DNA from 3 places in the Heyndrickxia sp. FW510-T9 genome. Region 2 is predicted to be linked to each of the others. Evidence: riboswitches for the same ligand, from Rfam matches in the RefSeq annotation. Region 2 holds a riboswitch; each other region holds the start of a gene.

Region 1 (4,294 bases), on a different contig from region 2:
TTCTGGTAATAAATAAACGCAATGGAGCTCGCCCAAAAAAATGGGAGGGCTTCATTGGTATATTTTTATATGTAAGGTTCTTTTCTTATACTTTATTGCTCTTGTATACTTAAGCTCTAGATAACAATCGTATCTAGGTTAAAATGAATGAACTATAAAAAAAAGATGCCCCGAAGATACTCTAGATTAGTATTTATAACGATTTGCGAAAACCAAAAATTCATAAGAAAACAGCCATATGTATAGATATTGTACAATATCATTTTTTATGTATATGGAAGAAGTATCTTAAATACAGTCCAATCATCTGTCGAGTCGCATGTTAACAAACCACCATGCTTCTCTATAGTATTTTTGCAAACATATAATCCTAAGCCAGTCCCTGTTTTCTTCTGGGATACAAATGGTTCAAAAATATGCTCTATTAAGCTTTCGGGGATTTTAGGTCCATTATTGGCGATTTCTAAAGTTATAAATTGATCTTGTTCATCCAATCGTATTTGAATGATTGGGTGATTAATATTAAGTAGGACATCTATCGCATTAAAAATAATGTTGATAAGAACTTGTTTGATTTCATCATGATAGCCTTGGATACTGTAATTTTTTTTGTATACTTTTTGCACATCTACATTTACTTCTAATATTCGAGGATATAAAAATGATACTACTTGTTCTATTAAATCATTGAGCTGAACTGTTGTTTTTTCATTTTCGATAATTTCCTTTTTGGAAAGCATTAGAAATTGGGAGATACTAAACTTTAATTGTTCCAGTTCGTTATATATGATGTCCAAATAAGGAAGTCTTGGATAGTCTGCTTTTAATAATTGAACAAATCCGTGAATAGATGTTAGTGGGTTGCGAAATTCATGAACAAAACTAGACGTCATTTGTCCAAGAAGTGTTAGTCGATCTTGATGAGTGGTATTGATGTACTGGCTTTTTTCCCTAATAATCGTATCTTGCATTTCGGAATAATAGGATACCGTATAATATAGTAATTGATCGAATGTATAATTTATTTGGTCAATGGCAGGAAGCAGCTCGTTCCAAAGTGGATATTGGCAGTATAAATCTTTGAAAATAATCGCTCTGCCAATATTTACATTGAACACAAATTCACCAATATTAATATTTGCGATTCTTCTTTCCTCTGCAAGCTTTTTAGCCAATGGCTGCAAAAGATCATCAATTTGACTCTTACTTTTTGTGATCGATTGTACTACGATATCATACATAGTTCTTCCATTGAGAGGCATAGCTTCCTTAAATGGATCATTCTCATTTATGCGGTTTTCATTATTCCATATGGATAATAGTACATCTCGACGTCCTTCTAGAAAATCAGAAATAACATCCTTTAACGGAATCATTTTTGTCACCTCCAATGCATTAGTTTTAAAAAAGAAAATTTAATTTAAATATATCAAAATTATCAAAAACTTTCCAAACTTTTTATTAAACCTATTAGTTAAGTAGTAAATTGAATGTATTGTCAAAAAAATAATTTCGTAGTATAGTCATTATGACAATATGAATATTCCCACAAGGGGAGCCAATAATGGCTGAGAGTGAACGAATGAGTTCTGACCCTATGAACCTGTTAGATAATGCTAGCGCAGGGACTGTGGTTTGATGGAATGAAGCAATACAAGGACTTTCCTAAAAACCGTCCTGTATTGCTTTTTTTTATGAAGGCTCTTTTTTAAAGAATTGTTGCTTTTAATAATATTATAAACGTGGAAAGGAACGGTCCATTGTTTATTTTCAAAAACAACAAACTTTACGAAAACAGCCTTTATCAAAAACAATACAGAGGTTTATCTTTCCCAGTCCCTATTTAGGGAAATTCAGTTGAAAATTTATTATATAGGGAAATGGGGAGGAAAAAAGTGAATAGAAAGACGTTATTTCTTGTAGAAGTTGCAGTACTAGGTGCACTTGCCTATTTGTTAGACCTTGTTTCAGGTTTAATTTGTCAAGCAATTTGGCCAGAAGGTGGATCTATCACATTAGCGATGATTCCAGTTTTTATTATGGCTTTTAGATGGGGAGTAAAGGGCGGATTATTGACCGGATTTCTTTTAGGTCTACTACAATTCGTAGCGGGATTCCCGAAAATTTATACCGTAACTCAAGGTATCTTAGATTATTTTGTTGCGTTTACAGTAATTGGTTTTGCGGGTATATTTGCAAGCCAAGTCCGTAATGGATTAATCGATTCTAACAAAGTAAAGTGGATTACATTTTCTGTTATTGGGATATTTATTGGAAGCTTGCTTAGATTTGCCGTTCATTTTTATACGGGTATTGTCTTTTTCGGGAACTATGCACCAAAAGGACAGCCAGTAGGAATTTATTCCTTCCTTTATAATGGAGGTTATTTGCTCCCAAGCTTTATTCTAAGTGTTATATTAGTTATTTTTATTCTTATAATATCACCAAGACTTATTTTAAGAGGAATTAAAAAATAGAAGGAAAGGGTATCCCTTTCCTTCTATTTTTTAAAATAAAACTATTTACAAATAGATTGGGATCTAGCTCCAACCCCTATCAGCTAGCGTATTTCTCCGTCTCCTCCCTACGATAAGTCAACATCAGGTGAAATTGGTAATACTAATTTCACTCGGTGAAATTTGAAGTGCCAATTTCAATAGCTCGTGAACTACCTCTTTATGTTTCCTTTATCTCAGTCGAAGACTACGAAATCCGTACGCCGATGGGCAATGCGCTTCCTCTTTTAAATTTTTCGTTGATTTTTTTTTAGTTCCATAATATCCTTTAGCATAGAACAAGAGTTATATCATATTTGAAAATATTGGTATGGAGATTTATATTCCAAATGAAATAAAGAAAGCAGGGAACAACATGGAACGGTTACAGCAATTTTGGTCAGCTGTAAAACGGTTATGGAAAAAAGCACACATGAATCAAATAATGCTTTTGGCCCTATCACTTTTTGTGTTAGGTTTTTTAGGTTTCTTTACTTATTTTGCGAGTACGGTTAATGTGGGCTTATTGAAAAAAGGACTATCACAATCTACGGGTATTTATGATAAAGATGGTGATCTTGCTAGTAAAATTTCAGCTAATCGAACAGAAGGGGTCGCTATAAAACAAATGCCGGATAATTTGAAAAATGCCGTTGTTTCTATTGAGGACCATCGATTCTATGATCACGGTGGGTTCGATCTTCGAGGTATGACAAGCGCCTTTTTTAAAAACATTGCGGCTGGTGGTGTTACTGCTGGCGGAAGTACGATTACCCAACAGTTAACGAAGAATGCACTTCTTTCACCTCAAAGAACATATAGACGTAAAATTGAAGAGCTATTTTTAGCGATTAAAATTGAAAAGTATTATTCCAAAGATGAAATATTGGAAATGTATTTAAACCAAATTTATTTCGGGCATAGCGCTTATGGTGTTCAAAATGCAGCTAAAACGTATTTTGGAAAAGATGTACAAAATGTTGATTTGAGTGAGGCTGCTACATTAGCCGGAATCATCAATGCACCATCTGCATTGGATCCATACCATCATATGGACCGTGCAATACAACGTAGAAATGTTGTTTTGGGAGCTATGAAACAATATGGTTACATTACTAATGAGCAATACAAACAGGCAGTTGACGAGAAATTAGTTTTAAAAGATAGAGGAGGAGATCCTTTAAAAGGCAAATATCCTTATTATGTTGATGCAGTATTAAATGAAGCAACCAATCTTTACGGGTTGACACAAGATGATATTTTAACACGAGGATATCGCATATATACGGAAATGGATCAAAACATTCAATCCGGACTTGAGCATGTATACCAAAATGATTCGTTATTTCCAGCGGGACGAGGCGGAGATTTAGTACAAAGCGGAGGGATTTTACTGGATCCGAAATCGGGTGGAGTAAGAGCCCTTGTAGGGGGGAGAGGCCAGAAAGTATTCCGTGGCTTTAACCGTGCAACTCAGCTGCAAAGACAACCAGGGTCTACCATCAAGCCTTTAGTGGTGTATACCCCAGCATTAGAAGAAGGGTATACACCAAATTCCTCTTTGAAGGACGAGAAAATGACCTTCGGAGATTATGCTCCAAAAAATTATAATGGGCAGTATCTCGGAGAAGTTCCTATGTATAAAGCGGTTGAAAATTCTATCAATTTACCAGCGGTATGGCTCTTAAATGAAATAGGGATAAATAAAGGAATGGATGCCGCCAAACGTTTTGGGATTCCATTAACAAACGAAGATAGAAATTTAGGGTTGGCTCTTGGTGGGATGAATAAAGGTGTAT
Region 2 (4,294 bases):
CGCTGTATTCCCTGTTCACTTGCTTTAACCCATCATAAAAATTTAATACGATTGGAAAAAAACAAATTAAAATAGTTACCGCCACCTTGCTCCAAAGGCTATAGCCAAACCAAAGAATAAAAATTGGAGAAAGAGCGATAATAGGAATCGTTTGTGAGATAAGGACAATCGGATACATTACTTTCTCAATTGGCTTTGAAAAATACATGGTCACGGCTATTCCAATACCTCCAATAAGTGCAAGAAAAAAACCTATTAAAACTTCTCTTAGTGTTGCTCCTAAATGAACGACAAATAATTCATGTGGGTAATGTATCATCATTTGCACAATCGATATAGGTGTTGGAATGATAAACGAGGGGATTCTACCTGAATGTACGAGATACTGCCAAATCAACAAACAAAGAATGGAAACGATGATAAATAAACCGTATTGTTGTCTAAAACGTTTAAACCAGTCCATCTGTAATCCTTCTCTCTAGTTCTTGACGATATTCAACCATTTCTGTTGTATAAATCATCTCTGCTTCTCTCGGTCTAGGTAAATCTACTTTGAATTCCTCCACTCCTTGTTGTGGATGAAGAATAAGAATTCTATCACTTAAAAGAATCGCTTCTTCTAAGTCGTGTGTAATAAAAAGAATCGTTTTGTCGAGTTCTTGCCAAATAGAAAGCAGCCATTTTTGCATATCCCGCTTTGTAAAAGCATCCAGCGCTCCGAATGGTTCGTCTAATAACAGTACTTCTGACCCTGTCAAAATGGTACGCAAAAAAGCGATACGTTGCTTCATTCCGCCAGAAAGCTGTTTAGGTAACGCATTTTCCCATTCTGTAAGTCCCGTTTTCTGAAGCCAGTCTCTTACTTCTTCCTTTGTATAAGAATTTCCCTTTCGAATTTCTGAACACAGCATTAAATTTTCTAATACAGTCCTCCACGGAAGAAGTAAATCTTGCTGTGGCATATATCCGGAGCTTCCAGGAGTCGGAATCACTCCATTTATCAAAATTTGTCCCATCTCCGGTTGAAGCAGGCCGGCGATTAGTTTTAAGATAGTGCTTTTGCCTGAACCGCTTTTTCCTATTAAACTAACAAACTCTCCTTTTGATACCGTTAAAGAAAAATTGCTAATGATTGGATTATGTTCATAGGTAAAAGAAACCTTATCCAATTGAAGTGTCATTTTACTGTTTCCCTTCTTGAAAAGCTCTTTTTTCCATCTACCTAGAATGAATATGTATAAGAAAGGATTCTTCTATAACGGCCAATCTTGACCGTTATAAAGCATCTCCCAAAATAAATATTCATATTTTGATGTAGTTTGAAAATGATTTTCCAGTACAGCTAGTTCCTCCTCTGATTTCCCTAAAGTTATTTCGTCTAATAACTCGATTAACCAAAGGGCAATGGAACCGAATTGATCGGAGGAATATGTTTCAATCCAAGTTTTATACGGATTATGTTCCAACCCAGATCCATATTGTTTTTTTAGATGCTTTCCTATTTCCCAATAATCCCACGCACAAGGCAGCAAACATGAAATTAACTCCGCAAGCGTTCCATTTTGGGCAACACTAGACATATAACTCGTATACGCTAAATTGTTTGGAGTCGGTTTTGTTTGCTCCAGTTCTTCCACTGTAACGCCAAACTGACTAGCATATTCCCGATGTACATTCATTTCAAAATGTAGAATGTTATGTAATAGGTGAGAGAACTTTGTCATTGATACAAGATCATTTGCTTTTTGAACACCAATGGCATAGAGCTTTGCATATTGGATCAAATATACATAATCTTGTTTCATATATTCTTTAAACAATTCTTTTGAAAGTGTCCCACTCCCTATTCCTTGTACAAACGGATGCTGGTGATTTTGATTCCAGATTGGTTGAACATTATGAAATAACCTTTCGGAAAAAGTCATTTTTCATCGCTCCTTCCTGTGAATTAAAGCTCACGATTGAAAATGCTATATTTGCGAATAAATCCTTGAAGTGCTTGATTCTTCAGCAACACCTTTAAAACAATTATTCCAATAACCGCACCTCCAAAAGAACTAACGATAAATGCCGGGATAAATCCAAAAACAGCTACCTTTTGACCAAGGATAAGTGTGGCTAGCGGATAGCAACAAATAGCACCAATAATACCAGTCCCTACTACTTCACCAGCAAATGCCCACAAAAGCTTTTTCGTTTTCATGAACAAAATTCCGGATAAGAAGGCACCAATCATACTTCCTGGAAAAGCGAAAATCGAACCTGTCCCCGCCATGTTCCGAATTAGGGATACAATAAATGCCTGTGCAACAGAATACATCGGTCCTAAGAGAACTGCCGTTAAAACATTTGCCATGTGCTGAATAGGAAATATCTTTGCAAAACCAACTGGAATATACACCATATTGCTAGTTAATGTGGTGATGGCAATGATCACACAAGTTAATGTCATTTTTTTTACCTTACTCATAATAAAGAACTCCTCCATTTTGCTTATTAAAATTTAAAAACATTTTTAACGTCTTATGCGTACACGTTCACATGTATTCATAAGGCTATAAATCAACAATAATCACTAATATGGGAAAAAAAACCGCTTTCTAATAAGAAAGCGGTTTTAATCTAAGTTGTATAAACCAACATCAATCGACCGCTTCCCTACGCCAGTACTATCTGGATCAGGTCCAAAGGGTTTCAATCCAACGATTTCTCTCAGCCACTCGGCTCCCCTAGCAAATATTAATATTTAATTGGAATGCGCAAAAAACCCGCCCTTTTTCACGCAAGGACGGGTTGCATTTACAATGATAAAAAGAATGTTATCGTTATAAAATCATGCACTTCCTTACGCCAGCACTAACTGGATCAAGTTCAAAGGGTCCAGATCATATCCGTCTCAGTCTATTCAGACTCCCCTAGTGATCAAATATTCATTTATATACATATAGTAGCACATATTTTAGAAAAGAAAAGAACAAATTTTATTATATTAGTAAAATAACCATGGGTGATAAGGTGATCATCAATCTTTTAGATCTTTCTTTCATAAATTTAGTTGAAATTTGAGTAGTTTGTTTCCGTAATTCTACTTCTTTCATGATAACACTCCTTTCATATTTTTTATATTCATTCAAATTTGTTGGTTTAATGCAACTTATTAGTTTATAATATCCAAAATCCAACATATTGTTCACGAAATTTGCAATATTATTTCCTCAATTATTTGCATTGTACCAACTTCATTTTGCAAAGGTTAAGCACCATAAGAAAACTAGCTAAGTTCATTGCTCTATTCATTACTATAAAAACAAAAAAAGCCAGTTTCGCTTAGAAACTAGCTTGGTTCATTATGTAAGGAGCCGCCTTTGCCGTAATTTAATGATAAGAAAGTTTTAAACCACCACTCCTCAAAGTGGGTGTTCTCAGAAACGTTTCTGCGTGTCCTCCATGTCGTATAGACAAAGGCCTGTCATTCCCGTTCCGATATTAAACTCCCTGTTACAGCTCAAAGGTTAAAACTTTATTATGATTACGTACAACGCAGCTTGTGTTATTATATTACTCCCCTTTTGATAAAAAATCAAATGAAAGGTTTTCCACTCAATTTTTAATAATGAATCGGAAGTCTTTGAACTTGCTGAAACCCTTGTGTCTTTTTAAGGATATAAAGTTTGTACGTAGATTTCCGCTCTAGGCACTTGCTTCTGCGGGAAGGGATGGAGCTCCTCGACGTTACCGCCTGTGGGGTCTCCCACTTCCCTCTTTTTCCTGCAGGACCTCAGATTGTTAAAGTTAAATTACGCTAAAAAAGCAAAAACTTTACGAAGACAGCCAAATAAAAAATGAGCTTGAGATAATCTAGCTCATTTTGATATCCGATTAATTTTTCGTAACGTTGAATTTTATATATTGCTGTATTTATCAACCGTAATTATAAAGCAGTCATGTTAGCGAAGTCCCTTTTAAATTCACAATAACTATCCTAAAGACAATTATTTTTGTAAGAATTAAATTTAAGAAAATAATGCGTTTATTCACGAAAATGAACGAGGAAAGTGTCACGATTCGGGGATTTATGTCTCTTCGTTTACTTAATTGGATAGTAATTTTCCTCTTAATCTTGACATTTCCTTATCCATTAAGAAAGAAGTTTTAGCAAGCTCTATGAGCTGATTTTTAGCTTCTTCAGGTATAGTCTCGCCTTGATATTTATAGTTTAGTTTATGTTCCGTGGATGCCCAAAAATCCATAGCGGATGTACGAATTTGTAATTCTGCAGGAACCCATAATATTT
Region 3 (4,294 bases), on a different contig from region 2:
TATCTTGGATAGAAATCATTACGTCTTCTGCGCATATTGAACTTGTAATATTAATTTTACCCCCATTTGGTAATGCATCAATAGCGTTTTTGAGAAAATTTAAAAATACTTGTGTTAATTGATTGCGCTCACCGTATACAAAAATTTCTTTTTGCTGAAATGACTTCATAATTTCTACGTTTTTCATAGCCATTTCAGCAGTTAGTAAATGAACGACGGTTTCTATTGTTTCACTAAGATTGCATTCTTTAAATTGAACAGTATGTGGTTTTGCGAATACCATAAAATCGCTAACGATGAAATTAATCCGATCGATTTCCTCCAGAATAGTTTTAGAATAAAGAAATTTCTTTTCTTCTGAGAAACGATCAAGAATTTGTACAAAACCTCGAATAGTGGTCAGTGGATTACGAATTTCATGAGCTATGCCAGCCGCCAATTCGCCTACCAGTGATAATTTTTCCGTCTTTTGTAGCATTTCCTCGGTACTTTTTTGCTCCGTTATATCATGTTGAATAGCAATTTGTTGAAAGGTTTTCCCGTTACGGTCCTTAAAAGGAACAATCGTACAATCCACCCAATAAAAGCTGCCATCCTTTGCTTTATTTCGGATTTCTCCTTTCCATATGATGCCTTGTTTAATATGATCCCGAATTGTTTTATAAAAGTCATTTGGATGGAAACCGGAATTTAATAGGTTATGATGATTTTGACCAATCACTTCTTTCTCATTGTATCCAGTAATTTGACAAAACTTTTTATTAGCATATTTTATGTTATCTTTATTATCGGTAATGACAAGAATTGTAGCCTCTTTTAATGCATTTTTTACTTCATTTAGTTCACGGAGAGTTAAATTTTCTTCTGCAAGAGATGAAGCATATTTACGCAGTTCTTTTATTATATATGGCTTCATTCGATTGGAAAAAGTATTGGAAGTATATTGAATAAGCATATCTATTTTTTTGATAACTTGAATTAGAACATGTGGAGAAATGTTACTCGATTCTAGCTCCTCTTCTAAAAAATCCATAATTACCGACTTATAATAATGACTTGGAAAAAGGGATTGTTTTCGTAATTGTTTATAGAATAAATGAGTCTGTTCTAGGTGTAAATCAACCCACTCATTTAGTTTTGTAAATGAGGAATTTTCATCATGATACAAAGAATAGCCTAGACAGTGAAAGAAGCTATCTTGGATATTTGAGAGATGTTTAAGCATAGCAATTTTCTCATCATCTCTTTGTTTGTCCTGCAACTTATTCGCTAATAATATACAATTATCCATAATTTTTTGCCCAATTTGTTCCAATTCGGTACTCATAGCATCAACCACTTTCCACATAATCGTATATATACTATTAATTTTTGACAACATACCACAATATTCCTTCTTTTGGTATCAGGCACCAATAAAATTTCTTTACATATTTATGTTTGGGGACTATGATGATAAAAAAGAATATATAAGATGACTACTAGGGGTGCCCTGTGTTTGGGCTGAGAGAAAAACAGTAAGTTTTTTAACCCTTTGGACCTGATCTGGGTTATACCAGCGGAGGAAAGTAGTGGAGTTTTGATTCTTTTACTCTTACTAATGATGCCGGGTCCATATATGGATCTGGCTTTTTTGCATTTAACTAAAAGGAGGAGCAACAATGGATAAAATGATAATAAGTAACGCTTTACAGACGGTAAGAAAGGAAAATCCGCTTGTTCATAATATTACGAATGTGGTAGTGACAAATTTTACAGCCAATGGACTTTTGGCATTAGGTGCATCTCCTGTGATGGCCTATGCACCTGAAGAGGTGGCGGACATGGCAAAAATAGCCGGTGCGCTAGTTTTGAATATGGGAACATTAAATTCAGCGGCGGTGGAGTCGATGATTATTGCAGGGAAATCTGCTAATGCCAATGGAGTTCCAGTAATTTTTGATCCGGTTGGAGCGGGTGCAACACCGTATCGAACCGAGATGGCAAAACGCATCATTGGTGAAGTGAAAATATCTATTATAAGAGGGAATGCCGCTGAAATAGCAAATATTTCAGGAGTAGAGGCAGTTGTGAAAGGAGTAGATGCGGGGGAAATTCATGGAAACCGCATTGATCTTGCCATTTCTGCTGCTAGGAAACTGCAAACATTAATCACTGTAACTGGAAAAGAAGATATCGTCACGGATGGCCAGTCTACATATATTATTCGAAACGGAAATTTTATTTTAACGAAAGTGACAGGAACAGGCTGTTTACTAACATCTGTCATTGGTGCATTTGCTGCAATCGAAAAGGACTTAATCATTGCAGCGGTATCTGCAGTATCAACTTATGGAATTGCTGCTGAATTGGCAGCAGACAAAACAACTGAAAAAGGTCCCGGCAGTTTTCAAATCGAATTTCTTAACCAACTTTCACTTGTTTCCGAACAAGACATTATCGAAAAGACTTCAGTGGAAAAAAGATAAGGGAAGGTGCAATAGATGAGAAAAGCATTAACAATAGCAGGTTCAGATAGTGGCGGAGGGGCAGGCATACAGGCCGATATAAAAACCTTTCAAGAGCTTGGTGTATATGGGATGTCGGCAATTACAGCTTTGACGGCTCAAAATACATTAGATGTTCAAGCGGTATTTCCTATATCTACCGAAGCAGTAGTGGAGCAAATTAAATCGGTAGCCGCTGATATCGGAGTAGATGCATTGAAAACAGGAATGTTGTTTAATGCCGAAATAATCCGAGCAGTTTCTGAGCAAATTGCCATAAACAATTGGAGAAATATTGTCGTTGACCCTGTGATGATTGCAAAAGGAGGAGCCTCATTATTGCAACAGGAAGCAGTATCGGCTTTAAAACAAATGCTTATCCCGCTTTCATTGATTATCACTCCGAATATTCCAGAAGCGGAAGTCATCATCGGCATGGAAATTAAAACAACAAAAGATAAAGAAGAAGCGGCAAAAAGATTCATAGAATTAGGCGTAAAAAATGTTGTCATTAAAGGCGGACATGACACGGATCCATTAGAGACAGTAGATCTTTTTTACGATGGTAGTGAATTTACTTATTTAAAATCAAAAAGAATTAATACGGAAAATACTCATGGAACGGGTTGTACGTTTTCGGCAGTTATTACTGCGGAACTTGCTAAAGGCAAAAAGGTGTATGAGGCGGTTGCAACAGCAAAGGATTTTATCCAAGCTGCAATTGAAGAAAATTTCCCACTAGGGAACGGACACGGCCCAACGAATCATTGGGCGTATAAAAAAAGGAGTAGTTTGATTAAATGACAAGAATCAATACAGATAGGTTAAGAGATATATTAAAACTATATTTTATTATGGGCAGTCCCAATTGCAATAAAAGTCCTGTAAGTGTACTTAAGGAAGCCATTGCTGGAGGGATTACCTTATTTCAATTTCGCGAAAAAGGTCACGATGCTTTAACAGGTGACGAAAAATTTATGCTTGCAAAAGAACTTCAAGCAATTTGCAAAGAACATGAGATCCCATTCATTGTGAATGATGATATTGATTTAGCGATTTCCTTACAGGCGGACGGGGTACATATTGGCCAAGAAGATGAACCTGTAGAGAACGTTCGCAACAAGATTGGGGATATGATTCTAGGTGTATCCGTTCATACGATGGAAGAAGCAGTGTTGGCGCTAGAGGCAGGTGCAGATTATTTTGGAGTAGGACCGATTTTTCCTACTAAAACAAAGGAAGATGCGAAAGCAGTTCAAGGAACAGGGCATATTCAACACTTCCGAAAGAAGGGTATTACGATTCCTATGGTAGGAATCGGCGGTATTACAGTGGAAAATGCGAATTCGGTTATAATGGCTGGTGCGGATGGGGTATCTGTCATCACCGCAATCAGTCAGGCTTCCGACATTACGCAAGCGGCGCAAAGCTTGTGGCAACAAGTTAAATAGCACGGAACAAGAGAGCGGGTATCCCTGCTCTCGTTTTTGCTATAATGAAGAAAAAATAGTTTATGAATGGAGGAGATACCCATGGAGTACAAATATACTATTTGCTTTATTAAAAAAGGAGAGCACATTCTTATGCTCAACCGTGTGAAATCACCGTGGATGGGGGTATGGAACGGTGTCGGCGGAAAGATTGAAAAAGGGGAAGAACCGAAAGAAAGTGTACTAAGAGAAATAATGGAAGAAACAGGTGTTCAATTGAATGATGTGGAATACAAAGGGGTCGTTACTTGGAATGTGGATGGCGTGAGATTCGGAGGAATGCATGCATTCTTGGCGGAAATCCCAGAAACGTTTGAA

Evidence for each region. A riboswitch is a leader RNA that binds a small molecule or an ion and turns the genes downstream of it on or off. The one in region 2 is predicted to bind thiamine pyrophosphate.
Region 1: another riboswitch for thiamine pyrophosphate. It lies ahead of thiT (energy-coupled thiamine transporter ThiT); the one in region 2 lies ahead of thiW (energy coupling factor transporter S component ThiW).
Region 3: another riboswitch for thiamine pyrophosphate. It lies ahead of thiM (hydroxyethylthiazole kinase); the one in region 2 lies ahead of thiW (energy coupling factor transporter S component ThiW).

What each region holds. Positions count from the first base shown of each region.
Region 1 is NZ_JBYSWK010000025.1:27,729-32,022, reverse strand. It holds gene AC3WJF_RS13675 (hypothetical protein) at 1-9, shown strand, start outside; gene AC3WJF_RS13670 (histidine kinase N-terminal domain-containing protein) at 267-1,376, opposite strand; TPP riboswitch at 1,542-1,646, shown strand; gene thiT (energy-coupled thiamine transporter ThiT) at 1,896-2,477, shown strand; gene AC3WJF_RS13660 (transglycosylase domain-containing protein) at 2,872-4,294, shown strand, end outside.
Region 2 is NZ_JBYSWK010000047.1:3,361-7,654, reverse strand. It holds gene AC3WJF_RS18430 (ABC transporter permease) at 1-463, opposite strand, end outside; gene AC3WJF_RS18425 (ABC transporter ATP-binding protein) at 450-1,181, opposite strand; gene tenA (thiaminase II) at 1,254-1,925, opposite strand; gene thiW (energy coupling factor transporter S component ThiW) at 1,949-2,470, opposite strand; TPP riboswitch at 2,639-2,741, opposite strand; TPP riboswitch at 2,826-2,927, opposite strand; RNA gene ssrS (6S RNA) at 3,353-3,550, opposite strand; gene AC3WJF_RS18405 (GTP pyrophosphokinase) at 4,092-4,294, opposite strand, start outside.
Region 3 is NZ_JBYSWK010000061.1:7,528-11,821, forward strand. It holds gene AC3WJF_RS20385 (ATP-binding protein) at 1-1,381, opposite strand, end outside; TPP riboswitch at 1,474-1,584, shown strand; gene thiM (hydroxyethylthiazole kinase) at 1,662-2,468, shown strand; gene thiD (bifunctional hydroxymethylpyrimidine kinase/phosphomethylpyrimidine kinase) at 2,484-3,290, shown strand; gene thiE (thiamine phosphate synthase) at 3,287-3,937, shown strand; gene AC3WJF_RS20405 (NUDIX hydrolase) at 4,019-4,294, shown strand, end outside.